Regions from separate parts of the Streptomyces sp. DG2A-72 genome, predicted to be linked through region 1. Evidence: riboswitches for the same ligand, from Rfam matches in the RefSeq annotation. Region 1 holds a riboswitch; each other region holds the start of a gene.
The links. A riboswitch is a leader RNA that binds a small molecule or an ion and turns the genes downstream of it on or off. The one in region 1 is predicted to bind cyclic di-AMP.
Positions count from the first base shown of each region.

Region 2: linked by a shared signal. The riboswitch ahead of QQY66_RS29050 (transglycosylase SLT domain-containing protein) and the one ahead of QQY66_RS30045 (C40 family peptidase) in region 1 are both predicted to bind cyclic di-AMP.
Region 3: linked by a shared signal. The riboswitch ahead of QQY66_RS22590 (M23 family metallopeptidase) and the one ahead of QQY66_RS30045 (C40 family peptidase) in region 1 are both predicted to bind cyclic di-AMP.
Region 4: linked by a shared signal. The riboswitch ahead of QQY66_RS43515 (LysM peptidoglycan-binding domain-containing M23 family metallopeptidase) and the one ahead of QQY66_RS30045 (C40 family peptidase) in region 1 are both predicted to bind cyclic di-AMP.

Region 1 covers NZ_JASTLC010000001.1:6,290,567-6,298,002, forward strand. The annotation lists gene QQY66_RS30045 (C40 family peptidase) at 67-1,230, opposite strand; cyclic di-AMP (ydaO/yuaA leader) riboswitch at 1,238-1,408, opposite strand; gene QQY66_RS30050 (ScyD/ScyE family protein) at 1,672-2,760, shown strand; gene pcrA (DNA helicase PcrA) at 2,883-5,366, shown strand; gene QQY66_RS30060 (M23 family metallopeptidase) at 5,408-7,021, opposite strand; gene QQY66_RS30065 (triacylglycerol lipase) at 7,105-7,436, opposite strand, start outside.
Region 2 covers NZ_JASTLC010000001.1:6,080,317-6,087,752, reverse strand. The annotation lists gene QQY66_RS29065 (hypothetical protein) at 413-625, opposite strand; gene QQY66_RS29060 (polyprenyl synthetase family protein) at 826-1,836, opposite strand; gene QQY66_RS29055 (CocE/NonD family hydrolase) at 2,051-4,039, shown strand; cyclic di-AMP (ydaO/yuaA leader) riboswitch at 4,319-4,481, shown strand; gene QQY66_RS29050 (transglycosylase SLT domain-containing protein) at 4,485-4,967, shown strand; gene QQY66_RS29045 (HAD family hydrolase) at 4,971-5,783, opposite strand; gene fahA (fumarylacetoacetase) at 6,082-7,296, shown strand.
Region 3 covers NZ_JASTLC010000001.1:4,777,515-4,784,950, reverse strand. The annotation lists gene QQY66_RS22630 (glycosyltransferase family 39 protein) at 1-82, shown strand, start outside; gene QQY66_RS22625 (helix-turn-helix domain-containing protein) at 284-904, opposite strand; gene QQY66_RS22620 (hypothetical protein) at 1,043-1,354, opposite strand; gene ribA (GTP cyclohydrolase II) at 1,481-2,116, opposite strand; gene QQY66_RS22610 (MarR family winged helix-turn-helix transcriptional regulator) at 2,230-2,739, opposite strand; gene QQY66_RS22605 (dihydrofolate reductase family protein) at 2,805-3,935, shown strand; gene QQY66_RS22600 (alginate lyase family protein) at 4,135-5,256, shown strand; tRNA gene QQY66_RS22595 (tRNA-Met) at 5,312-5,385, shown strand; cyclic di-AMP (ydaO/yuaA leader) riboswitch at 5,693-5,850, shown strand; gene QQY66_RS22590 (M23 family metallopeptidase) at 5,862-6,902, shown strand; gene QQY66_RS22585 (PrsW family intramembrane metalloprotease) at 7,058-7,436, opposite strand, start outside.
Region 4 covers NZ_JASTLC010000001.1:9,167,180-9,174,615, reverse strand. The annotation lists gene QQY66_RS43535 (SGNH/GDSL hydrolase family protein) at 82-867, opposite strand; gene QQY66_RS43530 (hypothetical protein) at 1,007-1,246, opposite strand; gene QQY66_RS43525 (AzlC family ABC transporter permease) at 1,230-1,769, shown strand; partial or broken gene QQY66_RS43520 (branched-chain amino acid transporter permease) at 1,762-2,090, shown strand; gene QQY66_RS43515 (LysM peptidoglycan-binding domain-containing M23 family metallopeptidase) at 2,179-3,144, opposite strand; cyclic di-AMP (ydaO/yuaA leader) riboswitch at 3,149-3,313, opposite strand; gene QQY66_RS43510 (alpha-galactosidase) at 3,609-5,678, opposite strand; gene QQY66_RS43505 (tyrosine-protein phosphatase) at 5,850-6,647, shown strand; gene QQY66_RS43500 (DUF6126 family protein) at 6,675-6,764, opposite strand; partial or broken gene QQY66_RS43495 (XRE family transcriptional regulator) at 6,757-7,280, opposite strand; gene QQY66_RS43490 (aspartate aminotransferase family protein) at 7,349-7,436, opposite strand, start outside.

The DNA of each region.
Region 1 (7,436 bases):
ACGCGCCCTGAGAGCGGGGCACGCGCGCGTGCGTACGGAAACCCCCTGTGCCGCGTCCCTGTCCCCTCAGGCCGGCCGTACCACGCTGTGGATCGACGACTCACCGTCGTAGTAGATCGACTCCTCGCGCACATAGGCCCCCGGCTTCGGTGCGTGGATCATCATGCCGTTGCCGATGTAGATGCCGACGTGGCTGATGTCGTCGTAGAAGAAGACCAGGTCGCCGGGTTGGGCGGCGGAGAGGGAGACGGTCGTGCCGGCGTTCACCTGGTCCCAGGTGGTGCGCGGGAGGGAGATGCCGGCGGCGTTCCAGGCGGCCTGGGTGAGGCCGGAGCAGTCGTAGGAGCCGGGGCCGGTGGCGCCCCAGACGTACGGCTTGCCGATCGTGGAGCGGGCGAAGGCGAGGACCTTCTCGGCCTTGGCGGCGTACGAGGAGTCGGCCACGGAGGTGTCGGAGGACTCCGACGTGCCGGTGCCGCTCTCCTGCTGCTGTTGCGCCGCCTCCTGGGCCGCCGCCTCCGCCGCGGCCTGCTGCCTGGCGAGTTCCGCGGCCTTGCGCTCGGCCTCTTGCTGCTTCTGCCGCTCGATCTGCGCGAGCCGCGCCTTCTCCTCGGCGGTCAGCTTCGACAGCAGCTCGCGCGCGTCGGCCAGCTTCTGCTGGACGGTCGTCTTGGCGGTCTTCAGGTCGCCCTGCGACTCGGTGAGCGTCTCGAGGCTCGCGGTGGCTTCCCGGCGCTTCTCCATCGTCGCGGACTGCTGCGTGACGAAGTCGTCGACCGCCTCCTTCTGACGGCCGGTCATCCGGCTCATCAGCTGGGTCTGGTCGAAGTAGTCCTGCGGGGTGTCCGCGAGCAGGAAGGTCGCCGTGTCGGGGGCGGAGGCGCCGGTGCGGTACTGGGCGGAGGCGAAGGAACCCAGTTCCTCGCGCGCCTCGTTGAGTTTCTGTGTGCGCTGCGCGACGTCGTCGAGGAGGGTGTCGACGCGCTTGCGCTGCTTGGTGGTCTTCTCTTTCGCCGAGTTGTACTTCTCGGTCGCCGACTCGGCCTGGCGGTAGAGGTCGCCGACCTTCTTCTCGACCTCTTCGAGACTCGGCTTGTCGTCGGCCGCGGGAGCGGCGTTGGCCGACTGGGACAGCAGGGCCACGGAGGTGAGGGCCGCCGTGGCGAGGGCGGGGGTCCGTATGCCTGCGACGCGCGAACCCGAAGGACGCGACTTGCGGTGCGACGCCAAGGGAGGCGACTCCTTCCATCTTCCGCCTACCGAGTTAGCTGTCGGGTTCGGGCGGGTGGTTCGGAAGGGTTGCCCTACGACCGCTTCCCGAGGGAAGTCCGGTCGATTCACCCCAAGTTCGGTGGGTCCCCGGCTCCGGTCCGCCCCGTGGGCGCGCCGGACTCGGCGGAGGCCGTACGGCCCGGCGACGTTCGCCGGTAGGGGTCGTGCGGCCTGGAGGAACGCTAGCCAACTCGTGTGGCCCCTGTGAAGGTTGATGGGCGATATGCCCGATACATTTTCGTGACCTTAGCCCAGGGCATCGCTCCCCGTGGTCAATATGGAGGGATCTGCGGCGAGTTGTTCGTATTTTGTCCGGAGTGGCCTCGTCCGCCCGCTTCGGGGCGGTAGCTTCCAGCCAGCCACGGTCGGGAGCCGTGGCGGCTGAGAGGGGGTACGGCCATGAGGAAACGCACCGCACTCGTCATCGCCACAGGAGTCGCACTCACCGCCACCGCGGGCATCGCACCCGCGAGCGCAGGCGCCGGACAGGACGGCCGCACGGGCGGCAAACCCGTCGTCCGCGTGATCGCGAAGGGCCTCGACAATCCACGCCAGCTGTCGTACGACCACGGGCGCCTGTACGTCGCCGAGGCGGGCCGCGGCGGCAAGAAATGCATCGGGGAGGGGCCGGAGGGCGAGACCTGCATCGGTCTCTCGTCGGCCGTCACCAAGATCTACTGGAACGGGGGTGCATGGAAGCACTACAGGGTGGTGCAGGGACTGCCCTCGGCCGCCGCCCCGGACGGAGGCTTCGCGACCGGCGTCGACGGGGTCTCCGCGCGGCACGGCAAGGTCTGGGGCGTGGAGACCTTCGCCCCGCCGGAGGCCGGAGTGCCCACGACCCCGCCCTGGAACAAGCTCGGCAAGCTGCTGAAGATCACCCACGGCAAGGCGAAGATCGCCGCGGACATCGCTGCCGTGGAGCTGAAGCACAATCCGCACAAGGCATCCGTGGAGTCCAACCCGTACGCCGTCCTCGCGCTCCCCGACGGCCGCAAGATCGTCGCGGACGCCGCAGGCAACGACCTGATCGAGGTCTCGCCGTCAGGCCGGGCCCGCCCCTTCACCGTCTTCCCGGACCACGACAAGAACCAGTCCGTCCCCACCTCCCTGGCGCTCGGCCCCGACGGAAAGCTCTACGTCGGCGAGCTCAACGGTGAGACCGAGAAGCCCACCGCGCGCGTGTGGCAGGTCGACCCCTGGACCGGCAAGATCCTCGGCTGGAAGTCCGGCTTCGGCTCGATCACCGGCCTCGCCGTCAACGACAAGGGCGACCTGTACGTCAGCCAGCTCTTCGCGGGCGTCGTCACCAAGGTCTCCCACGGCAAGCGGACGAACGTGAAGGTGCCGTTCCCGGCGGGCGTGGCCGTCGACCCGTACGACGGCAAGGTCTATGTCTCGGCCTGGTCCGTCGCCGACCGGGACGGAACAGATCTGGGGCAGGGGAAGACGCCGGGCGGCCAGGTCTGGAAGATCCTCGGCTTCTGAGCCGGCCGGAACTTCGCGGACCCGGAACTTCGCGAACTCTGAGACCCTTGGGGCTTTGGAAATCGGCGATGTTCTCAGGGCGGCGGCGGGCTGTCAGTGGGGCGCCCTAAACTCGGAGAGCGATGAGCAGCCTCTTTGACGACAGCTTCCTGGCGAACCTCCAGGCCCCTCGGGCCCATGCGGAGGAACCCCCGCCGCCGCCCGAGGACGATCATGTGCCGGAGCCGATTCCGGATGATCTGTTCGGCGGGAAGTTCGACGCGCCGCCGGACCGGGACGCGTACTACCGGGACGGCGCGCACCGCCCGGCGGTGGACCCGGCCGCGCTCCTGGACGGGCTGAACGAGAACCAGCGAGCGGCCGTCGTCCACTCCGGCTCCCCGCTGCTCATCGTGGCCGGCGCCGGCTCCGGCAAGACGCGTGTGCTGACGCACCGCATCGCGTACCTGCTCGGCGAGCGCAAGGTGCACCCCGGCCAGATCCTCGCGATCACCTTCACCAACAAGGCCGCCGGCGAGATGAAGGAGCGCGTCGAGCAACTCGTCGGCCCGCGCGCGAACGCGATGTGGGTGATGACCTTCCACAGCGCATGCGTACGCATCCTGCGCCGCGAGTCGAAGAAGCTCGGCTTCACGTCATCCTTCTCGATCTACGACGCCGCCGATTCCAAGCGCCTGATGGCCCTGGTCTGCCGCGACCTGGACCTCGACCCCAAGCGCTACCCGCCCAAGTCCTTCAGCGCCAAGATCAGCAACCTGAAGAACGAGCTGATCGACGAGGAGGACTTCGCCGCCCAGGCCACCGACGGCTTCGAGAAAACCCTCGCCCAGGCGTACGCGATGTACCAGTCGCGCCTGCGCGAGGCCAACGCCCTCGACTTCGACGACCTGATCATGACGACGGTCAACCTGCTGCGCGCCTTCCCGGACGTTGCCGAGCACTACCGCCGCCGCTTCCGGCACGTCATGGTCGACGAGTACCAGGACACCAACCACGCGCAGTACGCCCTGGTACGCGAACTCGTCGGCACCGGTGAGCACGATGAAGACGTACCGCCCAACGAGCACGACCTGCTCCCCGCCGAGCTGTGCGTCGTCGGTGACGCCGACCAGTCGATCTACGCCTTCCGCGGCGCGACCATCCGCAACATCCTCCAGTTCGAGGAGGACTACCCGGACGCGACGACGATCCTGCTGGAGCAGAACTACCGCTCCACCCAGACGATCCTCACCGCCGCCAACGCCGTCATCGAGCGCAACGAGTCCCGCCGCCCCAAGAACCTGTGGACCAACGCGGGCGCGGGCGCGCGCATCACCGGCTATGTCGCCGACACCGAGCACGACGAGGCGCAGTTCGTCGCCGAGGAGATAGACCGCCTCACGGACGCGGGCGACGCGAAGGCCGGCGACGTCGCGGTCTTCTACCGTACGAACGCCCAGTCCCGTGTCTTCGAAGAGGTCTTCATCCGCGTCGGCCTGCCCTACAAGGTCGTCGGCGGCGTCCGCTTCTACGAGCGCAAGGAGGTCCGGGACGTCCTGGCCTACCTGCGCGTGCTCGCCAACCCCGAGGACTCGGTCCCGCTGCGCCGCATCCTCAACGTGCCCAAGCGGGGCATCGGCGACCGCGCCGAGGCGATGATCGACGCCCTCTCCCAGCGCGAGAAGATCAGCTTCCCGCAGGCACTGCGCCGCGTCGACGAGGCGTACGGCATGGCCGCCCGGTCGACGAACGCGGTCAAGCGGTTCAACGTGCTCATGGAGGAGCTCCGTACGATCGTCGAGTCGGGCGCGGGCCCCGCGACCGTCCTCGAGGCCGTCCTCGAACGCACCGGGTACCTCGCCGAGTTGCAGGCCTCCACCGACCCGCAGGACGAGACCCGGATCGAGAACCTCCAGGAACTCGCGGCCGTGGCCCTGGAGTTCGAGCAGGAGGCCGGGGAGGGCGAGGCCGCGGGCGGACTCTCCGACTTCCTGGAGCGCGTCGCCCTGGTCGCCGACTCCGACCAGATCCCCGACGAGGACGAGGAAGGCGCGGGCGTCATCACCCTGATGACCCTGCACACCGCCAAGGGCCTCGAATTCCCCGTCGTGTTCCTGACCGGCATGGAGGACGGCGTCTTCCCGCACATGCGCGCCCTCGGCCAGACCAAGGAGCTGGAGGAGGAGCGGCGCCTGGCGTACGTCGGCATCACGCGCGCGCGGGAACGCCTCTATCTGACGCGGTCCGCCATGCGGAGCGCGTGGGGGCAGCCGTCGTACAACCCGCCCTCGCGTTTCCTGGCGGAGATCCCGGACCAGCACGTGGACTGGAAGCGGACCGGTCCCTCCGCGGCCCCGGCGGGCCCGGTGTCGGGCGTCGCCGCCTCGCTGTCCTCGTCCCGCTCCCGCTCGTCGGCATCGGGCGCCTCCGGCTTCGCCACGCGACGGACCTCGGAGAAACCGGTGGTCGCGCTGGCGGTCGGCGACCGGGTCACCCACGACCAGTTCGGTCTCGGCACGGTGATGGCGGTCAAGGGCACCGGCGGCAACGCGGAGGCCACGATCGACTTCGGCGACACCAAGCCGAAGCGGCTGCTGCTGCGCTACGCGCCGGTGGAGAAGCTCTGACGGAGTCGGGCCCTCGCTGAACCGCGGGGGCCCGCAGGCACTTACGTCGGGTCCAGCCCGTGGCTGCGCAGCCAGGCCAGCGGGTCTATGGCGGAGCCACCGGACGGCTTCACCTCGAAGTGCAGGTGCGGACCGGTCGAGTTGCCGGAGTTGCCGGAGTACGCGATCGCGTCGCCGGCCTTCACGGTCGTACCGGACGAGACGGCGTAGGTGGAGAGGTGGCAGTACCACGTCTCCGTACCGTCCTTGTCGGTCACGATCATCATGTTGCCGTAGGAGCTGTTCCACTCCGTGCGGACGGTGCCGTCGGTCGCGGCCATCACCGGCGTGCCGTACGAGACCGGGAAGTCGATGCCGGTGTGGATGGACATCCAGTTGATGCCGGACTGGCCGAAGTAGGCGCTGAGCCCGTGCTGGGCGACCGGCAGGGCGTACTTCGGGCGCAGCCGCTCCTTGCGGGCCGCCTCCGCCGCCGCCTTCTTCTTCTCGGCCTCCTGCTGGGCCCTGAGGTCGATGCGCTCCTGCGTCCGGCTGGCCCGGTCGGCGAAGTCGTCGGCACCGGCCGTGAGGCTCTCGAGCTGGGTGTCCAGCTTGTTGTTCGCGGTGGACGGCTTGACGGACTTCGTGTCCGACGCGGTCGTCGACGTGTCACCGCCGTCGTCGGTCAGTGTGCCGACGGATGCGGCGGCGATCCCCGCGACACCCATCACACATGCCGACGGCACGGCGACCGTCAGCAGCGCGGAGCGCTTGGCGGGCGTACGGCGGCGGGAGCGGCCCGCCCTGCGAGCGGCCGCGCGTGAGCCGGGCGCAGGGGACGGCGTGACGGCCTCTTCCTGGCCGTCGAGCAGGGGTGTTACGGCGGGCAGCTCACCGGTTGAGCCAGTGGCACCGGCGGAGGCGGTGAGGCCCGTGTGGTCCGACCCGTCTTCGTCCTGGGCGGGTTCGTCGTACGAGACATGCTCGTACTCGTCGGCCGGGTGCTGGGCGCCGTCCGAGTTCCACTGCGTGGCGTCGTACGCGCCGGTGTCGAAGGTCTGCGTGCCCCAGTCCCAGTGCTGGGTCTGGTCCGCCGCGCCGGAGTGCTCAGGCTGCTCGGGCTGCAGCCAAGTACCCGAATCCCACTGGCCGGTGGCCTCGGGGCCGGTGGCCTGGGGCGGGATGACGGAGAGCGGCTGGTGGCCGTTGGCCCAGGCGGTGGTGTCGTACGCGCCGGTGTCGTAGGCGGCGTGGTGCTGGGCCGCGTACACGTCGTAGTTCAGCGTCTGGTGACTGCCCGTCGACCACTGCGTGCCGTCGTACGAGCCCGTGTTCTCGCCGGGCATGCTGCCGAAGAGCGGGTTGGCGTCGAAGGTCGGGGTGGCGTAGGCGCCGGTGTCCATGCCTGCCGTGCCCGAGGGAAAACCGTTCGCCGGGTAGGCGTCGTACGTGGTGAAGTCACCGTAGTGGGCTTCCTGTCCGCCGTACGACGCGTAGTGCGCCGAGGCATCGGAAGCCGGGGCCGGGGAGGTCATGGTCCCCGACGGGTGACGTTCGTTCACCAACTTCTCTCTCGCCTCGACAACAGGGGCTGCCAGAGCAGTGCGGCGACTGTACCCGGCAGTACGCGGGCGCGACAATCTTCGGCAGGTTTCGCGCCTGAAGGAAACGGGCATTCGGCCGTGTTTCGGGGGACGGCGGGCGCGGGTTTGGCCCTGCGTTCGAAGAGTGTTCGAAGTTGTGTGGGGTGGAGTGAACGTCACGCCACGGTCAAGCCGCCGGTCCGGGCGGCTGTTTCGGCTCCTGTCGGTGCGGTGTCGAGGGCCTGCCGTATGCCGGTCGCGACGGCGGGGTGCACGGGCAGGGCGAGGTGTCCGATGCCGCTCACCCGCACGTTGTGCGCCAGCAGGTCGGGGTGGTCGATACAGGCGGCCTCAAGCGGGTCCATCAGGTGGTCCAGGTCGCTCCAGAAGCTCACGAAGTGCGTACGGCAGCCGGGGGCCGGCCGGGTGAGCTCCTCGAGGACGGCCGAGCCCGGGCGCATCTGGCGGACGATCGGGTGGGCGTTCATCAGCGGAGCCACCCGGGTGC
Region 2 (7,436 bases), 210 kb from region 1:
CCTGCGGAGCCAACTCCGCGTACTGCTGCGGTATGACATGCGAGGGCGGCGCCTCCCCCGACCCGTAGGGGTCGCACGGGGAAGACGCCGCCCTTCGTTGTGGATCAGTGCGTGGATCAGCCCTGGATGAACACGTGGTCCGCCTGGTAGGGCACGCCGACGATGGCACCGGGTGGCCTTGAGGTCCAGCTCCGGGATGTTCTTGTCGCCGTTGGGCGTCCTGCTGATGACCGATCCGGTGACGGCGCTGCGGTCGGGCGCGATCCACTGCGGCATACCGGAGTTGGGAACAGGGGCGGGGTGGTCACCAGCGGCGACCACCCGTCACCCTGAACTCAAGCCGGTGTCGGTTCGGCCGGCTTGCACTCTTGGAGCAACTGCGTGAGCCGCTCACACGCCGACTCAGGGCGAATCAGCGCAAGCTGAACCTACCAACTTCAGGCACGGGCACCTCGCCCGCGCCCCGCAGACTGGCGGCGAGAATGGTTCCGCCCTTGCCGCGCGCCACGGTGCCGCTCTGGCTCACGATGCCTCCGCCTCCGGTGTGCCCCGCATGGTCGGCGCGGTTGCCTCCGGCGGCGAAGGCGGGAATCACCGCGGCGGCGACACCACCGGCGGCGGCCACCGCGACAGCGATGACGATCAGGCTCTTACGGCGCAGTGAGTAGTCGCGTTCATGCCCATAATTCTTTTTGCCTCCCCGGAGTGCAGCCGAGGCCCCCCGCGTCAGCTTCTGGGCATGAATACAGAGGCGATCTCAGTCTGGATGCAATCCAGCAATGTGACCTGTGTCACGCCGCCAGCCCTCGCCGCCCAGCGCCGGAACTAGCCCGCCCGATGCACCACGGCGTCACACAACTCCAGCAGCGCCGCCTTGGCATCGCACTCCGGCAACGGAGCCAGCGCGGCCCGCGCATCCTCCGCATACCGCACCGTGTCCCGCCGCGCCTGCTCCAGCGCCGGATGCTCCCGCAACCCGGCGAGCGCCTCCGCGAGCCGCGCGTCGTCACTCAGGTCGGAGTCCAGCAGCTCGCACAGTGCGACATCCTCGGCCAGCCCCAGCCGGGCCGCCCGCTCCCGCAGCCGCAGCACCGGAAGCGTCGGAATCCCCTCGCGCAGATCGGTCCCCGGCGTCTTCCCGGACTCGTGCGAGTCGGACGCGATGTCCAGTACGTCGTCGGCGAGCTGGAAGGCGACCCCGAGCCGCTCCCCGTACTGCGTCAGCACGTCGATCACCGTCTCGTCGGCGCCCGACATCATCGCCCCGAACCGGCACGACACCGCGACCAGCGACCCGGTCTTCCCGCTCAGCACGTCCAGGTAGTGCTCGACGGGATCCCGGCCGTCCGTCGGGCCGGCCGTCTCCAGGATCTGTCCGGTCACCAGCCGCTCGAACGCCTCCGCCTGCACCCGCACCGCCTCCGGACCGAGATCGGCGAGGGTGTGCGAGGCGCGCGCGAAGAGGAAGTCGCCGGTGAGCACGGCGACCGAGTTGCCCCAGCGGACGTTCGCGCTGGGCACCCCGCGCCGTACGGCCGCCTCGTCCATCACGTCGTCGTGGTACAGCGTCGCGAGGTGCGTCAGCTCGACGACCACGGCGGACGGCACGACCCCCGGTGCGTACGGGTCCCCGAACTGCGCGGAGAGCATCACGAGCAGCGGCCGGAACCGCTTGCCGCCAGCCCGCACCAGATGCTGCGCGGCCTCGGTGATGAACGGGACCTCACTCTTGGTGGCTTCGAGCAACCCTTCCTCGACAGCCGTCAATCCGGCCTGGACATCGGCTTCCAGAGCCTGGTCCCGCACGCTCAGCCCGAACGGCCCGACGACGGTCACGAGGGGTCTCCTGTCTGCTGGTGTCCACTGGCGTTTACACGGTTTGTCGATAGGTCGCTGCCATCACTCAAGTCAGCGTATCCGGTCACCTTTCGATCACCGATGCCCACCCACCCGTGCAGCACGGGCGGTATCGGATCACGACCGGTATGTTTTCGATCATCTGAAAAGAATGGAAATCTATCGACTTACTCGGAAGTAGGGAGGTGTGTCCATGAACATCCGTACACCCTTCCCCTACGAGACGACTCACGACGACCTCCGCATCCCCCTGTCGGACGGGACCCTGCTGTACGCGCGCATGTGGCGCCCGCTCACCGACGAGCCCGTACCGGCGCTCCTCGAATACCTCCCGTACCGCCTGACCGACTGGACCGCCCCGCGCGACTTCCAGCGCCACCCCTGGTACGCGGGCCACGGCTACGCCTCCGTCCGGGTCGACGTGCGCGGGCACGGCAACAGTGAGGGCGTGCCGGGCGACGAATACGCGGTGACGGAACTGGCCGACGGGGTCGAGGTGGTCAACTGGCTGGCGGCGCAGCCCTGGTGCGACGGCAAGGTGGGCATGTTCGGCATCTCCTGGGGCGGCTTCAACTCCCTCCAGATCGCGGCCCTCGCGCCCGAGCCGCTCAAGGCGATCGTGACTGTCTGCTCGACGGACGATCGCTATGACAACGACGTGCACTACATGGGAGGTTCCGTCCTCGCGGACATGCACGCCCGGGCCGCCACCATGCTCGCCTTCGCCTCCCGGCCGCCCGATCCGCGGTACGTCGGCGAGGCCTGGCGCGAGATGTGGGTCGAGCGCATGGAGGCCGTCCAGCCCCTCGTCCACACCTGGCTCGCCCACCAGACCCGGGACCGGTACTGGCGCCATGGCAGCGTCTGCGAGGACTACGGCGCGATCAAGGCGGCCGTCCTCGCGGTGGGCGGCTGGCACGACCCGTACCGGGACAGCGTGCTGCGGCTCGTCGAGCACCTTCCGTCCGATCGCGTACGAGGACTGATCGGCCCCTGGTCGCACCAGTACCCCGACCGCGACCTGCCGCCCGGCCCGGCGATCGGGTTCCTCCAGGAGACGCTGCGCTGGTGGGACCACTGGCTGAAGGGCAAGGGCGCGCTCCCCGAGACCCTGTTGCGTGCCTACGTCACCGACTCCCACCGCCCCGCCACGGCCTACGGCACCCTGCCCGGCCGCTGGGTCGGCGAGCCCGCGTGGCCCTCCCCGAACGTGACGACGGTGACGTACGCCTGTCAGGGCGCCCCCGTCCTCGTACGGTCGCCGATGCACACCGGGGTGGACGCCGGCCGTTTCCTCCCCATCGGCAACGATGCCGACCTGCCGCCGGACCAGCGGGAGGAGGACGCGCGGTCGGTGTGCTTCGAGTTCGCGGTGGCCGAGGAGACGTGGGTACTGGGGCGGGCGCGGGTGGGGCTGCGGGTGACCGCGGAGGCGCCGCGGGGGCAGGTCGTGGCGAGGGTATGTGACATGGCGCCGGACGGCTCGTCGACCCTGGTCACGCGCGGAGCGCTGAACCTCTCGGCACGACAGGGCCGCGACCGAACCGTGCCGTGGGTGCCGGGCACCACCGAAGAGGTGACCATCGAGCTGAATGCCATCGGCCACGCCTTCCCGCCCGGCCACCGCATCCGGCTCGCCGTCTCCTCCGCGTACTGGCCGTGGATCTGGCCACAGCCCGACTCGGCGGCGGGCTTCACCCTGGACCCGGCGGGCAGCTTCCTCGAACTGCCCGTACGAAAGCGGGAATTTGACCGAAATATCCGTTTCGAGGAGCCCGAGCAGGCCGAGCCGCTGGGCGTCAACTTCCCCGCCACGCTCGACGAGCCGCACCCCGAGCGCCTGGTGGTGCGGGACGTCGCGCGGGGCGCGTGGCGCCTTGAGGTCGACCCGCGGTACGGCGGCACACGCGTGTACCCCGACGGACTGGAGTGCACCGAGGACGCGCTGGAGACGTACACGATCGACGAGACGGACCCACTGTCGGCCCGCGCCCGCTCCGACTGGTCGATCCGGCTGCACCGCCCGGAACAGGGCTGGAACACCACGGTCCGCAGCCGCTCGGAGATCGGCTGTGACGGGGACCACTTCACCGCCTCCGACGAGGTGATCTGCACGGAGGGCGACCAAGTCATCTTCCATCGGACCTGGGAGAAGCGCATCCCGCGAACGGCCGGTCGATAAAACCCTCTTGGCCCGATTGCCCGTTTTGCCATTCTTTCGAACGCACGTGACTTGACTCACGTCCCGGCCTGCACAGAAAACACACAGGCATCCGCCGATCCGCCTTCCGCCATGGCCAGTTGAGCTTGGCAACCGCAAAGGATCAAGCAGCACATTCGCCCCACACCAAGGTCAATAGGTGCGATGTGTGAATCCGATGCTTGTTTCGGACATGTGCTCTCGCATACGTTCCCGGCCTGTCGGGCGGACGCCGAATCCTGCCGCCGCCCGAGCGACCCATTGACCAACTCACCGCACGGCAGGAGCGGGGGACCCAGGTAAGCCGCCGGACCGGACGCCGCGCCGGGACGGCTCGGGGTGAAGCCATGTCCGTCAGGGTGTGGCCGGGCACCTCCCAGCCCGAACCCGACAGCTCACCTCGCAGGCGCCGGAGAGGAACTTCGCCATGGCTGCAGCCGGTAAGCACCGTCGTACCAGAACCGCTCGCATCACCCGCGCCGTCGCCGTCGCCGGCACCGGCGTCGCCGTCCTCGCGCTGCCGGTCATCGGCGCGACCAGCGCCTCGGCGGCCACCCCGACCGTCGCCACCGCCACCTCGCTGGGCTACGCCGACACCCTCGACGGCTGGATCCGGGCGTCCCTCCAGGTGATGGCGCAGAACGGCATCCCCGGGTCGTACGACGGCATCTACCGCAACATCATGCGGGAGTCCTCGGGCAACCCGGCCGCCATCAACAACTGGGACTCCAACGCCGCCGCGGGCACCCCGTCGAAGGGCCTCCTCCAGGTCATCGACCCGACCTTCGAGGCGTACCACGTGGCCGGCACCGCGTTCAACCCGTACGACCCGGTCGCGAACATCACCGCCGCCTGCAACTACGCGTTCCAGCGGTACGGCTCGATCGACAACGTCTTCGGCGCGTACTGAGAACTACCCCGTCGGGTAGAGACGTTCGAGGACGACGGCGATGCCGTCGTCCTCGTTCGAGAGGGTGATCTCGTCGGCCACCGCCTTGAGTTCGGGATGGGCGTTGGCCATGGCGACGCCGTGCGCCGCCCAGTCGAACATGGGGATGTCGTTGGGCATGTCCCCGAAGGCGACGGTCTGCCCAGGTCCCAGTCCCAGATGCTCGGCGGCCAGCGCGAGCCCGGTCGCCTTGGTCACCCCGCATGGCTGGAGTTCGACGGTCCCGGGCCCCGACATGGTGACCGTCGCGAGTGAACCCACCACGGCGCGCGCCGTCGCCGCCAACTCGTCGTCGGACAGGGCAGGATGACGCAGCAGCACCTTGCTGATGGGCGCGCACCACAGGTCGTCGCGGCGCCCCACGCGTACGGCGGGCAGGGTCGGGTGGGGCATCAGGTACCCCGGTTCGATGAGTGTGAGCCCGTCGACGCCATCCTGGTCGACGGCGGCGTACACCTGCCCGATCTCCGCCTCGATCTTGCCGAGCGCGGTCTCGGCCAGCTCCCGGTCCAGCGTGACGGACCACAGCAGACGGTCCGCGCCGGCGTCGTACACCTGCGCGCCCTGTCCGCACACCGCGAGCCCCCCGCAGCCGAGGATGTCGAGCAACGGCCGCACCCTCGGGGCCGGCCGCCCCGTCACCACCAAGTGCCGGGCGCCGAACGCCGTCACCTGCGCAAGCGCGGCGAGCGACCGGTCGGAGAGCGTGTCGTCGCCCCGGAGCAGGGTGCCGTCCAGGTCAGTGGCGATGAGTGAATATGCGATGGGTGCGGCCATGATCAGAGAATACGGACAGAAAGCCCCACCGACTCGACGCGAACAGGACGCCTCCTACGGCGACTTGGGCCGGAGCGCCCCCGTTTCACTCCCTCGGGACGCCCCTGGACCGGCTGACACCGTGACGCCGTGACGTCTCCTTCCCGAAGGCACCTCCAGCAGGCCACCGCCGCCGTCCGGAACGGCTTCGGTGACGTCGCTGACCTGCGGCTGCCGCAGCAGGCCTCGCCCCCGTAACGTGTGCCGCGACCACATGACACACCTGGCATACGGACCGCACGAGAGCGAGGCAGCACCCATGCCCCCCTTCGATGTCCCCGAGGGCGACCCCTTCGGCCCGCACAACCTTCCGTACGGTGTCTTCTCCCCCGCCGTTACCACGGAGCGGAGGGTCGGGGTCCGGCTCGGCGACCACGTCCTCGACGCGGGCGCGGCGGCGCACGCGCTCGGCTCCCCGTACGCCCCCCTGCTCGCCCGGCCCACCCTCAACCCGCTGCTCGCCGCGGGCCGCACCACCTGGTCGGACGTACGGCGCGCGCTGACGGCGTGGCTGACGGTGCCGTCCCACCGGGAGACCGTCGAGCCGATGTTCCACCCCCTGTCCTCGGTGACCCTGCACCTCCCCTTCGAGGTCGCGGACTACGTCGACTTCTACGCCTCCGAGAACCACGCCCGGAACGTCGGCCGTATCTTCCGCCCCGACGCCCCCGACTCCCTGACCCCCAACTGGAAGCATCTGCCGATCGGTTACCACGGCCGCTCCGGCACGGTGGTCGTGTCGGGCACGGATGTCGTACGACCGTCCGGGCAGCGCAAGTCCCCCGCCGATCCGGCGCCCGTCTTCGGCCCTTCCGTCCGCCTGGACATCGAGGCGGAGGTCGGTTTCGTGGTGGGCACGCCGTCGCCGATGGGCCGACCGGTGGGGCTCGGTGACTTCCGGGACCACGTCTTCGGCCTCTGCCTCCTCAACGACTGGTCCGCACGCGACATCCAGGCCTGGGAGTACGTCCCCCTCGGCCCGTTCCTCGGCAAGTCCTTCGCCACGTCGGTGTCGGCGTGGATCACGCCGCTGGACGCGCTGGAGGAGGCGCGGGTGGCGCCGCCGGAGCGGACACATGCGTTGCTGCCCTATCTGGACGATGCGCAGGAGGAGCCTGGTGGCTACGACCTGCGCATCTCGGTCGCCGTCAACGGCCATGTGGTCTCCGAGCCCCCCTTCTCCACCATGTACTGGACCGCCGCCCAGCAACTGGCCCACATGACCGTCAACGGCGCCTCCCTGCGCACCGGCGACCTCTACGGCTCCGGCACGGTCAGCGGCCCGGCCGAACACGAACGCGGCTCCCTCCTGGAACTGACCTGGAACGGCCGCGACGCCCTGGAACTCCCCGACGGCAAGCGGACGTTCCTGGAGGACGGGGACGTGGTGACGCTGTCGGCTTGGGCGCCGGGGGCGGACGGGGTGCGGGTCGGGTTGGGGGAGGTTGTGGGGCGGGTTGTGGCGGGGAGCTGAGGCGGAGAGCTGACGCGGGGGGGGGCCGGAGGGGGCAGGCGCGGGGATCGGGTGGTGCTTGTGCCATGACTCGGGCGTCCAACGCCGTCATACTTACGGCGGGCGGGATGCCCAGTAGCCGCACCCCCTCCCGAAGCGCA
Region 3 (7,436 bases), 1.5 Mb from region 1:
GGAGTACTTCGAAGCGGTGGCGGACGAGCAGGTCCGCGGGCGGCGGGTCACCGTGTACGAGCGTCGCGATCAGAAACCGTGAAGATGAGTCCTGTGACACGCCGCCGGGCCGTGTGCGGCGCCTGCTCGATGCTCCGCGTGCGCCAAGAAGCACCCCAGTGCCTCCAGGGTCCCCCCGCGGTCCTCCCGCGCATCGAGGGTGTGCTCGATGGCGTCCGGCCCCGGTCCTGAAGTCACTGGGATGCTGTGATCCAACTGTCGCCTGTGCTGGTCAGTCGCGTCTTTAGCAGCCCGTGCCGAGATCCTTGGCATTCTGTGCACGTTCCCGGGCCTCGCTCGGGGAGACTCCGCAGGCCGCGCGGAAGGCCCGGTTGAAGTCGGCCGGGTTGCGGAATCCCCAGCGGGCCGCGGTCTCGCCGATGGTGCGGTGGCGGAGGGCGGGGTCGGTCAGATCGGCGTGGCTGCGCTGCAGGCGGCGGCGCCGGACCGTGGCGGCCACGGGTTCCGGTGCGTTGCGGAACAGGGTGTGCAGGGTGCGTACGGAGATGTGGTGGTGGGCGGCGATGGCCGCCGGGCGCAGCCACGGGTCGGCCAGGTTGTGGTCGATGAAGGCGTTGATGCGGGCGAGCAGCGCGGCCTTGCGGGTCTCGACGGGCAGCGCGTCCTGCTCGCCGAGCCGCGCGGCCGGCAAGGAGGCGGCCAGGTCGACGGCGACGGAGCCGAGCCGGGCCAGTTCTGCCGGTCCGCAGCTGCGGGCGGCGTCCGGCAGGCCCGTCAGATACGGGGCGAGCAGCGCCGCGGAACCGGTCGCGGTGGGCAGCGGCTCGGCCGGCGGCCGGGGTCGGCCCGGCCGTCGGCCAGCGGCAGCACGGTACGCGCCAGCCGCAGCACCGTCATCCGGCACTGCTGGTCGGGGTCGTGGAAGTCGCTGATCAGCGGGCGGAAACTCGAGTACAGGTCATTTCGCCGGAGCCGAGGCAGGCGACGTTGCGGGACTGTTCCAGCCGTATGGAGCTGTTGCCCTCCGACGAGGATCATGAAGTCAGTCCTCGGGATCCTGGCGTCGGAGCTGGGCCAGGGAACGGCGGGCCGTCATCGGGGAGAAGACGAAGGTCGTGAGCTGGCTGCGCGGCAGCATCCCCACGGCTTCCAGCCGGCCCTCGAAGCGGGGCGCGTGCGCGCTGCTGATCGACACCGGCATGAGCTCGTCGACGACCTCGGCCCACCAGCTGAACCGGTCCGGCTCCGGCACGGAGCCGGATCCCATCGTCAGGAACGGGCTCGCCCCTGGGGCGTCCTGCCCTGACGTCTCCTCGGGGATGTCGGAGATGTCGGGGATGTCGGCGATGGACATGGAGTCGATAGTGCCCGGCGCGGACGTCATCCGAGAAGGGCGCCCGGAACGGCTCCCGCCGCCTGGTGCAGTCCGCCACGGGCACGCCGACCGTCCTGGCGTACCTGGCGCACACATCCCAGCAAGTCAGCCCGCCGTACGCTCCGTCAGTTCGCCCAACGGCAGGGTGTGCTGGGTCTGGAGCACCTTCGCCCGCAGGTAGCGGACGTTGTGGGCGGTGGTGAACACACCGGTCGGCACGCGGTCGTGGACGCTGATGCCGAGGTCCCGCAACTGGCCTGCCTTGTCCGGGTTGTTGGAGAGCAGGTCGAGTTCGCCGACGCCGAGGGCGGTGAGCATCTGCGCGGCGGCCGTGTAGTCGCGGGCGTCCTCGGGCAGGCCCAGCGCGGTGTTCGCCGCGTAGGTGTCGAGTCCCTGGTCCTGAAGGGCGTACGCGTCGAGCTTGTTGTAGAGGCCGATGCCGCGGCCTTCCTGGCGGAGGTAGAGCAGGACGCCGCCGCGGTCGGCGATCCGCTCGACCGCCTCGCGCAGCTGCGGGCCGCAGTCGCAGCGGGCCGAGCCGAAGACATCGCCGGTGAGGCACTCGGAGTGCAGGCGCACCAAGGGGACGGGCCCTGGGTCGCCGAGGACGACGGCCACGTGCTCCTGGCCGTCGGCCAGTCCGTGGAAGGTGACCAGTTCGGCATCGACGCTGTAGCCGTCTCCGAAGCGCAGCGGCACGCGGACGCGGGAGCGCTGGGTGGCGGCGGGGAAGTCGGGCATGCGGGTACTCCGGTCCTCGGGCACATCTGCTTCAGATTTGAAGCAGCTCCTCGGTCCCGAACCCTACCTCATGCTTCAATTTTGAAGCAATGCATTTGTGATCCGCGTCATGATCAGGGCTTGGTCGACCGCCGCCGCCACGGCACGTCATCGGGTGCCGCCTGTGCCGCGTCCCCCTCGAACCCTTCGGTGACCTTGCCGAAGATCTCCTCCACCTGCCCGACCTGCTCCGGGGTCAGCCGGTCGAACAGCAGCGCCCGTACGGTCGCCACATGTCCGGGCGCCGCCTGCTCCAGGACCGTCATCCCCTCGTCGGTCAGCGCCGCGATGCTGCCCCGCTTGTCCCAGCGGCAGTTCTCGCGCCGCACCAGCCCGTCCTTCTCCAGGCGCGTCACGGCATACGTCAGCCGGCTGCGGGTGATCTTCAGCCGCTCCGCGAGGTCGGTCATGCGCAGCTTGCGCTCCGGGGCCTCGGACAGGACGGAGAGGATGGAGTAATACATGTGCGGCATGCCGGCTTCCTGCTGGAGTTGCCGGTCGAGCGCGTCCTCCACGAGGAGGACGGCGCCGATGTACGCGCGCCAGGCGCGCTGCTCCTCGGGGGTGAGCCAGCGGGTCGTCATGCATCCAGTGTAGGTTTGTTTCAAACTTGAACCAAGCCCGCCCGTCGCCGAGGTGGAGTACGCAGATGCCCTTCCCCTACGTCCTGCTGTCCGCCGCCGTCTCCCTCGACGGCTACCTGGACGACACCGGCCCCGACCGCCTGCTCCTGTCCAGCCCGGCCGACTTCGACCGCGTCGACGAGGTACGGGCCTCCGTCGACGCCATCCTCGTCGGCGCCGGCACCATCCGCGCCGACAACCCCCGCCTCCTGGTGAACTCCACCGAGCGCCGAGCGGCACGGGAGGCCGCGGGCAAGCCCGCCTACCCCCTGAAGGTCACGGTCAGCGGCTCAGGAGACCTGGACCCGACGGCGAAGTTCTGGCACACGGGCGGCGAGAAGGTCGTCTATACGACGGACCAGGGCGCCCAGCGCCTGCACGCGACGCCGGTCGACGCCGACGTGCTCCCGCTGGGCCCGGAACTGGACTGGCGCCGGCTGCTGGAGCACCTGCACGAGGTGCGCGGCGTACGGCGCCTCATGGTCGAGGGCGGCGGGCGCATCCACACCCAGCTGCTCCAGCAGGGTCTGGCCGACGAGTTGCAGCTGGTCCTGGCGCCGCTGTTCGTGGGCGACCCCAAGGCGCCGCGGCTGTTCGGCCCCGGCGGATATCAGGACGGCCGCCTCCGCCTGCTGGAGACACGGCGAATCGAGGACGTCGTGCTCATGCGCTACGAGCCCACAGCACCCGGCGCCGGCCGGCTGGACTCCGCCGCCGACCACCACTGGCTCGCCCTGGCCTGCGAACTGGCCGCGCAGTGCCCTCCCTCGCCGACCGCGTTCAGCGTGGGCGCGGTCGTGGTCGCGGCCGACGGGACGGAGCTGGCGCGGGGCCACTCCCGTGAGGGCGGCGACATGGTCGTCCACGCGGAGGAGGCCGCGCTGGCGAAGCTCGACGCGACCGACCCCCGGCTGGCCACCGCCACGGTGTACAGCAGCCTGGAACCGTGCGCCCACCGCGCATCCCGCCCCGCGCCGTGCGCCCGGCTGATTCTGGACGCCGGAGTACGGCGCGTGGTGACGGCGTGGCGCGAGCCGGACACCTTCGTGGTGGCCGCCGACGGCAGCGGGATGCTGGAAGCGGCCGGCGTGGACGTCGTCGTACTGCCGGAGTACGAGGAGCGCGCGAAGGCGCCGAACCGTCATCTGCCGGCGTGACGGACCGACCTCAACTCCCCTTCGGCCCATCAGATCCTGCGCCCCGTCGCCGTACCGGGCACGCTGCGAATGACCGGGTGTGGATCACGGCACGGAGGCGGCGATGGGGTCGGTGCGCAGACGGACGACGGCTTTGCTGATCCCGCCCCTGGTCGCGGCACTCCTCGCCTCCTGCGGGACGGCCGACGGTTCGCGCACCATGGCCCGCTCCCTCCCGTCGGACGCCGAGTTCACCCACCCCGGCGTCCTCGTCGGCAAGGCCCAGCTGGACGCCGTACGAGAGAACGTCCTGGCGGGCAGGCAGCCGTGGCTGAAGGCGTTCCTCGACATGCGGGACAGCAGATACGGGGCGTACAAGTACCGGGCCGAGCCGTACAAGACCGTGAACTGCCCGGCCGGTGCCATGGCCGGCCGGGGCTGCATCCAGGAGCGTACGGACGCCATCGCCGCCTACACCCACGCCCTGGTGTTCACGGTCACCGGCAAGCGGCAGCACGCCGTCAAGGCCCGGGAGATCATGGACGGCTGGTCGGCGAAGCTGAAGCGGCACACCGGGCAGAACGCCGGACTCCAGGCGGCCTGGGCCGGATCGACCTGGGCGCGGGCCGCCGAGATCGTGCGGCACACACCCGGCGCCGACTGGCCCGCCGACCGCGTACAGCGCTTCGAGACCATGCTCCGCACCGTCTACCTCCCCCGGGTCACCCGCCGCGTCCTGGACGTCAACGGAAACCGGGATCTCGTCTCGACCGACGCGGCCATCGGGATCGCCGTCTTCCTCGACGACCACAAGACCTTCGACCACGCCCTGCGACGCTTCCGCGACCGTGTCCCCGCCTACTTCTACCTGCGCAAGGACGGCCGCCACCCGCTCACCCCGCCCGGCTCCGGCATGGACACCCCGCAGCGACTGCGGTCGTACTGGTTCCAGCAGTCGACCTACAAGGACGGCGTCACCCAGGAGACCTGCCGTGACTTCGAGCACGTCGGCCACTCCCTCGCCGCCACCGCCCACATCGCCGAGACGGCCTGGCACCAGGGCGTCGACCTGTACGGCGAGGTCAAGGACCGGCTGAAGGCCGCCCTGTCCCTCCACGCCCGGCACCAACTGGGCGAGCCCGCACCGGCCTGGCTGTGCGGCGGCAAGGTCGCCAGGACCATGGGCCCGGACCTGGAAGTCGTACTGAATCACCTGGAAGACCGGCTTCACGTCACCGTCCCCGCCGCCCGCAGGCTCGCCGAGCGGACCCGCCCGGCCGGTACCGACGGGCTCTTCGTCGCCTGGGAGACCCTCACCCACGCGGGCAATCCCGCAGGGTGAATCAACGTGTGGTCATGGGTGTCCCGCGGATGGCGTAGACTAGTGAACACAACGACGCGGGGTGGAGCAGCTCGGTAGCTCGCTGGGCTCATAACCCAGAGGTCGCAGGTTCAAATCCTGTCCCCGCTACTCAAGACCGAAGGCCCGGATCATTGCGATCCGGGCCTTCGGTGTGTTCAGAGCATGCTGGTGATCGTTGTTACCCGAGGTGAGTGAGCCGTCCCGCTCCGGTAACAACTGACGCAACGTCAGAGCTGGTGTGACTGCTGAGTTGCTGCCGCGTCGCGGTCAACTCGCCCGATTTTCACCGGTCATGGCCCCTACGTCCTGCGCAAAAACGTTAACGATCAAGCGGAACCGCTTGGAATCCGGCCCCCGCGTCTATTAACGTTCGATAACGCAGCGCGGTTGTCCCAGCCGTCACAAGAGTCGGCTCCGTGCGCACGCGCCGAATTCCGCAAGGGAACCGGGGAACCACCACCTTGGGGTGAATCGCGCGGATGCCACCGTGGAAGCACGGCAGGTATACGCGCGTAGGAGACCTTCCTGCTCCGAACCCGTCAGCTAACCCGGTAGGCGAGAAGGAAGGAAAGGAGTACGCCTACGTGGCGTCCAACCGGCCTGCCCCAGAGGCCCCCTTCGTGCCGAGTCAGCGCGAGCCCGACACCTTTGTGTACAGCGGCTACCGCACCGACGACGAGGGCCCGCTGGAGGAGTGGAACCCCACCGAGGAGTCCATTCGTCCCGTACGCGGCCGGCACCGCGTCAGCAAGCAGCGCAACGGGGCATTCGCCCGCAGCTCCACGGTTCTCGGCGTCGGCGTCATAGCCGCCGTCGGCGCGGGCGGCATGGCCAGCGCCAACACCGGCAAGCCGCCGGTGTCCATCTCCCTGCCCGACCTGCCGTCCGTGGGCTCGATCATCTCGGACGACGCCGCCGAGGGCTCGGCGGACACCGCGACCGCGCTCAGCAGCGTCAGTGTGACCTCCACCGACAGCGAGCAGTCCGCCGCCGACGCCGGTGAGGCGCTGCGCTCCCGGATCCTGGCCCAGGCCGAGCGGCAGCAGGACCAGGTCGACAGCAAGGCCGCGCAGGCCGTGCAGGCCGCCGCGCAGAAGGAGGCCTCCGAAGCGGCCGCCAAGGCGGAGCGGGAGGCCAAGGCCAAGGCCGCCGCCGCGAAGAAGAAGGCGGAGGAGGAGGCGGCGGCCAAGGCGGAGGCCGAGCGGCTCGCCCAGCTGGCCAAGCAGTTCGCGCTGCCGACCTCCTCGTACACCATCACCTCGACCTTCGGTCAGGCCGGTTCCCTCTGGTCCTCCGGCTACCACACCGGCCTCGACTTCGCCGCCCCCACGGGCACCCTCATCAAGGCCATCCACAGCGGCACGATCACCGAGGCCGGCTGGGACGGTTCGTACGGCTACAAGACCGTCCTCACCCTCGACGACGGCACCGAGCTCTGGTACGCCCACCAGTCCTCGATCAGCGTCAGCGTCGGCCAGAAGGTCGCCACCGGCGACGTCATCGGCCGCGTCGGCGCCACCGGTAACGTCACCGGCGCCCACCTCCACCTCGAGGTCCACACAGGCGGCTCCGACAGCGGCATCGACCCGATGGCGTGGCTGCGGAGCAAGGGGTTGAACCCCTGAGGTAGCTCTGCTGCGGGGGCCGCTGTCCTGCTGCCGAGCTGCGGGCATGCGTGCCGCCTGGGGCGGCACGGGTGGGCGCAGGCGGCACCCCGTCAGTGCCGGGCTGCGCGACCCACCCCCGCCCAGCCCTCACGCCGGGCCACTCGCAACGCCGGCTAGGTCCGATACGGGTTGTACGCGGGATACGGATACTGCACGCCATTCCCATACGCCCCGTACACCGGCAAAGGCGGCGCAGCCACCCGCGCCGCATGGTCCAGCGCCGGCCCCGCAACCCCCCGCCGCTGCCACAGCTCATGCAGCAACTCCCGCTCCCGTACGACGAAGTCGGCCCCCGCCCGCCCCCGCCGCCCCCGGTGCCGCAGAAACGCCAGCGACGTCGCGTACGCCTCGTACTGCGCCACCGCCCGCCCCGCCGGCCTGCCGAAGTGACGACGGGCGTACTCCCGGGCCAGCCGCCGCGCCCGCATCGACCCGAGCACAAAGGGCGCGGCCGGCCCCAGCCAGCCCGCGGCGACATACGCGGGCAACTCG
Region 4 (7,436 bases), 2.9 Mb from region 1:
GGCGGGGCGCTGAGCCGGACGGGAGCGGTGAGCCGGGCGGGGCGCTGAGCCGGCCGCCCACCGCCCCGCTGAAGCACAGACTCAGGCCACGGAAGCGATCCGCTCCTTGATGTCGTCCGGCGACAGCGTGCCCTTCGCCGTCACATGGTCGCCCGAGGACTCCCCGCGCAACCGCCGCCCGATCCACGGCACCAGATACTCGCGCGCCCAGTGGACGTCGTCCCGCCGCACGTCGAGAGTGCCGCGCGGCGGCAGCGGGGGCCAGGGCTGCTCGGGGTCGGCCGGGACCTCAAGCCCGAGGACCTGGCCCGCGCGCAGCGCCACGCGCGTGTGCCCCTCGGCCGAGAGGTGGAGCCGGTCGCCGTCCCAGGCCCGCCGGTCCTGAACGGTCTTCAGGGACCACAGGTCGAGTACCGGGCAGCCGTACCGGTCGGCGACGGCCCGGACGTGTCCGTTGTAGGTGGCGATCTTGCCGCGCAGATGCTTCAGCACCGGGACGCCCCGGGTGTCGAAGCCGGTCGTCACCATGACGGTCCCGACGGCCGAGGTGAGCCGGACGATCGCCCGCTCGAAGCGCTCGGCGACCTCGTCGGGGTCGGTTCCGGGCCGGATGATGTCATTGCCGCCCGCGCAGAACGAGACCAGGTCCGGGGCGAGTTCGACGGCCCGCGGGAGTTGCTCGGCCACGATCTGGTCGAGGAGTTTGCCGCGCACGGCAAGGTTGGTGTACTCGAAGTCGCCCTCCGGCCTCCGGTCCGCGAGCAGTACCGCGAATCGGTCGGCCCAGCCGACGAACGCCCCGTCAGGGCCGGGGTCGCCGACGCCCTCGGTGAAGCTGTCCCCCACCGCCACGTACGACCCGATCACTGATCTGATGTCATTCTTCGAATCGTCTGCCACGTCGGCCCATGATTCACCTTCGGATGTGAGCTACGCGACCGTAGGAAGGGGTTGACGGACGGTGAGATAAGCCACTCCTAAAGTGTTCGCCAACTCAGGAATATGCTCAGCCGTCAGCCTTGATCTTCTTCATGGTGAGATGTGATTCGAGGCGCAGCACGGCAGGCAGGTCGCCGAGTTTGTCGGTGACGAAGGCTTCGTAGGCGGCCTGGTCGGCGTGGTCGGCGACGGCCACGGTGGACTCGAACTCCTCGAACATCTTGCGGTCCCGGGCGTAGGTCTCGATGTCGATGAGCACTTCCAGCCCGCGCCTCAGCGCCTCGGGGTCGATGTCCGCGGCGCTCATCTACGGCGGATCGTTCGAGTTCCTGCTGATCGGCCTGGCCACCGCGGCCGCTCCCCTGGCGTCCATCGCCACGACGGCCTTCATGGTGAACGTCCGGCACGTCTTCTACGCGCTCTCCTCCCCCTGCACCGCGTACGGCACCTTCGCACTCAGCGACGAGACGTACGCCCTGACCGCCGGGGAGGAGGCCCGGTCCTGGGCCGGCCGGCGCATCCTGTGGCTGCAGTTCCTCATGCACCTGTACTGGGCCGGAAGCGCAACCGCCCGAGCCCTGCTCGGCTCCCTCTTCCCGGAGGGGGTCACCGGCCTGGACTTCGCTCTGACCACCCTGTTCACCGTGCTCGCCCTCGATGCTCTCCGGGAGCTGCGCGACGACCTGCCCACGCCGGCGCTCGCCCTCCTCAGCGCCGTGGCCGCGCGGCTCCTCTTCCCGGGCCAACTGCTCCTCGCCGCCTTCGCCCTGTTCACCGCAGAACTGCCGGCCCGCCGCTGCACGACCGGCAAGAGGGCACGCCATGCCTGACACCCCCTACGCCATAGCCGCCGTCCTCGTCACCGCCGCCGTCACCCGAGCCCTGCGCACCCTCCCCTTCGCCGCCCTCGCCCCGCTGCGCGCCAGTACGACCGTCCAGTACCTCAGCGCCCGTATGCCCGCCGGCGTCATGGTGATCCTGGTCGTCCACTGCCTGCGCGAGGTGCCCCTCACCGACACGCGCGCGATCCCCCCGTCGGCAGCCCTGGCCGTCACCGTCGGCCTGCACCAGTGGTGTCGCAACGCCCTGCTGAGCATCCTCGGCGGCACCGCTGTCCAGTGGTCCTGGCCAGTACGGTCTTCGCGCACTGAGGGGGTCCGCACAGCCAACACCGAAGGCCGGACCCGGGGATCGGGGTCCGGCCTTCGGTGGCGTGGGGGACGCTTCAGGCGCCGGGTGTCAGCTGACGGAGACACCCTTCGAGCGGAGGTAGGCGACGGGGTCGACGTCCGAGCCGTAGTCCGGGGTGGTGCGGATCTCGAAGTGCAGGTGCGGGCCGGTCACGTTGCCGGTCGCGCCGGAGAGGCCTATCTGCTGGCCCTCGGTCACGGTCTGTCCGTTGGAGACGGAGAGCGAGGACAGGTGGGCGTACTGCGCGTAGTAGCCGTCGGCCAGCTTGACAACGACCTGGTTGCCGTACGCGCCGCCCCAGCCCGCGGAGACGACCGTGCCCGCACCCACGGACTTGAGCGAGGTGCCGGTCGGGACGACGAAGTCGACGCCGGTGTGGTAGCCACTGGACCACATGCTGCCCGACATGCGGTACGGGGTACCGACCCTGGCACCGGCCACAGGGAGGGTGAAGCCGCCGGCCGTACTCGTGGTGTCGGAGGACTGGGTGGTCGCCGTGTTCGAGGACGACTTCGACGAACCCGAAGCAGACGAACCAGATGAATCAGAAGACCCGGACGACTTCTTCGAAGAAGAGGATGAAGGAGACGAATCCGACGAAGAGGACGACGGCTTGGAAGAACCGGTCGCGGCCTTCTTGCCGATCGAGAGCTTCAGGCCGGGGTGGATCATCGACGGGTCCGAGCCGACGGCCTCACGGTTGTCCGCGTAGAGCTTCTGCCAGCCACCGCTGACATTCTGCTCGTCGGCGATCTTCGAAAGGTAGTCACCGGCCCGCACCGAATAGGTCCGCACACCCGAACTCTTCGCGGCGGCGGTCTTCTCGGCGGCCTTCTTTTCGGTCTTCGGAACCGACTGAACGGCCTTTTCCGAAACCGACTTGGCGGGAGCGGCATGCGCTCCGGTGGCCCCCAGGAGCGGCAGGGCGAGCGCGGCGCCACCGGTTCCGGCGACGACGATCGAGCGGGTGAAGCGCTGGCTCTTGGGACGGCGGTGCTTACCCTTCGCGGGCATGGCGAATTCCTCTCCGGCGCCTACGAGGTGAGCTGTCGGGTGCGGACTGGAGATGTCCGGCCGCGCGGTGGCGGCTTAACCCCTAGCCGTTCCGGAGACCGGAACAGGCGGTTGTACCTGTGGGTCCCCCGCTCCTGCCGTTCACGGGTGAGTTGAGCGGTCTCCGGGCGGCGGCAGGATTGGGCGTCCGTCCGGATTGGTGGCGAACGTAAGCGACCAAGACGCAAAGGGACAAGCAAGAGGTTCCATGGCTGTGCGTTTCTCTTGATCCCTTGTGAGAAAACCCAGTCACCCTCCGTGAATTCCACCCCCGCCGACGGATTCAATCCCCTGGAAAAACACGTGAATTACGTGAACATGGCGGACAACGCTCGGTCACGAATATGACGCTGCTCACGCAGCTCCCCCCAGGAGGCTTTATCCCAGAGCGAGTTGGAATGAAGATCCTAATTCGGACAGATCGCTCAGATGCGACGCAGCCGGAGAACTGCCGCATCGAGGTCACCGCGTAGCCCTGTGCGCAATCCGTGATGCAGCAGGACCGCACCCCGGTGAACTTCGCCCGTTTCGCGGCATTCATACGACGCTGTCGGGTCGAGGCCGCGCAGTCGCAGCGCCGGAACGGGCTCGCCGTAACGCTGCGCCTCGAGCCAGGCGAGGACGACGGTCTCGTCGCCGAGCACGTACTGCACCGCACTCAGCCCGCCCTGCGGGGGCCGCAGCCGATACAGGTCGCCGCGCTGCACCAGGGGCCGGATCTCCTTGTACAGACCCACCCACTTCCGGGCCTCGGCCAGCTCGTCGTCCGTCCACTCGGTGAGGTCACCGCCGACCCCGAGCACCCCGGCCATGGCGCTCACGAACCGGAAGCGCAGCGAGCTGACCCGGCCGTTGAGCTGGACGTTGGGGCTGTCGGTGACCCACGCGGCCATGACCCGTGCCGGGTGGATCTGGCTGAAGCCGTGCTGGATGGCGAGCCGGTCGAGCGGGTCGGTGTTGTCCGAGGTCCACACCTGATCCGTACGGCTCATGACCCCGAGGTCGATCCGGCCGCCGCCGCCCGAGCAGGACTCGAAGGCGACTCCGGGGTGCGCGTCCCGCAGCCGGTCCAACAGCCCGTACAGCGCACGCACATGGTCGACCCACAACCGCTGCGGATACGCCTCTCCCGGCCAGCCCGCATCGGTGAAGCAGCGATTGAAGTCCCACTTCACATAGTCGATCGGGGCGCTGGAGAGGAGCGTGTCGAGCTGCTCCCAGAGGTACTCCTGAACGTCGTCGCGGGCGAGGTTCAGTACGAGCTGATTGCGGAATTCCGTCCGCTTGCGCCCGGTTTGGTGCTGCACCCATTCGGGGTGGGCGCGATACAGGTCGCTGTCCGGATTGACCATTTCGGGCTCGACCCAGATACCGAACTGCATACCGAGGCCGTGCACGTGGTCCGCGAGCGGCTTGAGCCCGCCGGGGAAGCGGTCGGGGTTGGGTGTCCAGTCGCCGAGCCCGGCCCGGTCGCTGGTCCGTGCCCCGAACCAGCCGTCGTCGACCACGAACAGCTCCACGCCCATGTCCGCGGCCCGCCGCGCCAGCGCCCGCTGCTGCTCCTCGGAGATCTCGAACTCGGTGGCCTCCCAGGAGTTGAAGAGCACCGGCCGGTCCTCGCCCGCGTCCGGAATGACATACGTCCGCTGGTACGCGTGCCAAGCGCGGCTCGCCCCGCCGTAGCCGCCGTCGCTCCACAGTCCGGCGAAGACGGGCGTCGTGAACGACTCGCCCGCCGCCAGTCGCAGCAGGCCCGAGTCGTCGTGTCCGGCGCCGCCGGTGATCTGCACGCGCGCGTCGGCGAGTTGGGCCACGGCGATCCGCCAGGACCCGGACCAGCCGAGCGCGCAGCCGTAGACCTCGCCGCGCTCCTCGGTCGCATCAGTGTCCAGCGCGACCCAGGGCAGGTGCTGGTGTCCGGTATGTCCGCGGCGGCTGCCGATGACCTTCTCACCGTAGGTGAGGTCGGAGCGCACGAGCCGGGACTCCGCGGCCCAGCGGCCGTGCAACTGGGAGAGCCGCCAGCCGTCGCGGTCCGGCAGGGTCCAGGTCGCGGAGTCGGCCCGCAGCAGCTCGACCTCCGGCCCTTCGTTGCCGAGGGTCACCCAGCGCTCCACGACGTCGTCGCGCATCCGGTAGTGCAGCGTGACGGCCAGGCCGCCGTCGCGGAATCGCAGCCGCAGCGCGTCGTCCTCGGACCCGTACGCCTCGAAACGCCACTCGGTGCCGCGCCGCTCCTCGGTGCGTACGGAGAGGGCGGGCCGGGCGAAGCGGGGGCCGCCCTCGACGGGGTACTCCTCACGTCCGTCGAGCGGGGACTCGAAGGGCCGGTAGTCCGGCAGCGGACGTACGGCGAGGGCCTCGGCGTCGGCGAGCGTGATCCGCGGGCCCCAGTGCAGGTGCAGCAGCTCGTGGTCGTCGGTGAGGTGGATGGCGTAACCGCTGGTCGGCCCGGTCAGGAGCCACGTACGGCCGTTCTCGGAAATTTCCAGCATCACGTCTCCACAGTTCCGAACAGGTGCACTCAAGTACCAACATCATCTATGTCCGGGAACCCCGGGACAACGCCTGTGGACAACTCATTGCCCCAGGAATCCATGTCGTATCGTCGAGTGCGTGCCCGTCGACGAGCCGCGCCGACGAAGCCGACTGGGAGGGGAGCCCCCGTGACGCAGCAGATCCCGTCGACCGAGCCGGAGCTGGCCCGAGTGCGCAACTTCCGTGACGTGGGCGGACTGCCGACCGTGGACGGACGACGGGTGCGACAGGGCGTGCTGTTCCGCAGCGGGCATCTCGCGCACGCGACCGAGGAGGACGCGGCGTTCCTCGGCTCGCTCGGCCTGCACACGGTCTTCGACTTCCGCAACGCGGCCGACCAGAAGCTGGAGGGACCGGACGTCGAGCTGCCCGGCGTGCGGAATGTGAACCTCCCACTGACCGACCCGGCGGACGGCGCCGAGTTCTGGAAGATGGTCCGCGACGGCGACATCGACCAGCTGCGCACGATCCTCGCCGACGGCAAGGCAGCGCACCGGATGATCACCTCGTACCGCACGATCATCAAGGAGCGCACCGCCGAGCACTCCCGCGTGCTGCACGCGCTCGCCGAGGACAGCGTCCCCGCCCTGATGCACTGCGCGGCCGGCAAGGACCGCGCCGGCCTCTCCATAGCCGTGACGCTGCTCGCCCTGGGCGTCGAGCGCGAGGCGATCGTGGCGGACTACCTGGAGTCGAACGCCAAGCACCGCCGCTACAAGGTCCACCGCAGCAGCAGCGCGGCCTCCGCCTACTACCCCGAGGTCATGGAACTGCTCAACCCCCTCTTCGACGCCCGCGCCGAATACCTCACCGCGGCCTTCGAGACCATCGAGTCCACCTGGGGCGGCGTCGACGCCTACCTGGAACACGGCCTCGCAGTCACCCCCGAGACCCGCGAGCGGCTGTGTGAGCGGCTCCTCGACTGAGGGCGTACGCCTACTGAGGATGTACGTCTACTGCTTCGCCCTCAGCTCGAAGAGCAGGTAGATGAAGCCCGCGAACACATGCCCGACCGCGATGTAGATGATCAGGCGCACCCACAGGGCGCGCGGCCGTCGGGCTCTGCAGCAGGGTGTGGACGAACAGAAGCTCCAGCCCGTCGCGGTCCTCCGCGGCGATCCGATGCGGGGTCAGCGAGTCGAAGTGCGCTGTCGCCGGGCGCGAGACGGGACGCGGACGGGCAGTGCCTGCGCGCCGCGTCCCCGTTGGCAACTGTCTCATCGGTTCGGACACGGTCGTACCTTGAAGTTCTCTCCCAGAGGAAGCCGGGAGACTCTCCCCTGGATCGCTCCGGGGAGTTTGGCAGGTCATGCCTGTCCGACGACGCCCCTTCCGGCCGCCGGAGCAAGTACGGGACTCGCTCGGGTTGTTGGGGACTTGATTGTCGCCCGCCAACGATGCACTGAGCGCATCAGATGAGTTACCGAGCGCTCCCGGCGTTCACGCTGAGGTGCGGGCGACAGCCCGGCGGCGCCCGCCGCGGCCTCCAGGGTGAGGGAGGCACGACGCCGCAGGGCTCGGAGCTGCGGCGCCACGACGGGCAGGTCGGGAGAGCTCATGCCCTCCATTCAGCCGGAGGCTTGCCTATGGGGCAAATTCTTTGCCCCATAGGCAAAAGCGCCCGTTTCTAGCGGTTGGCCACCGCCTGCTTGACCAGCGTCTTCCCGAAGTCCCACATCAGACCGCCGCCGCTGTGGGCGTCGTCCATCACGGCC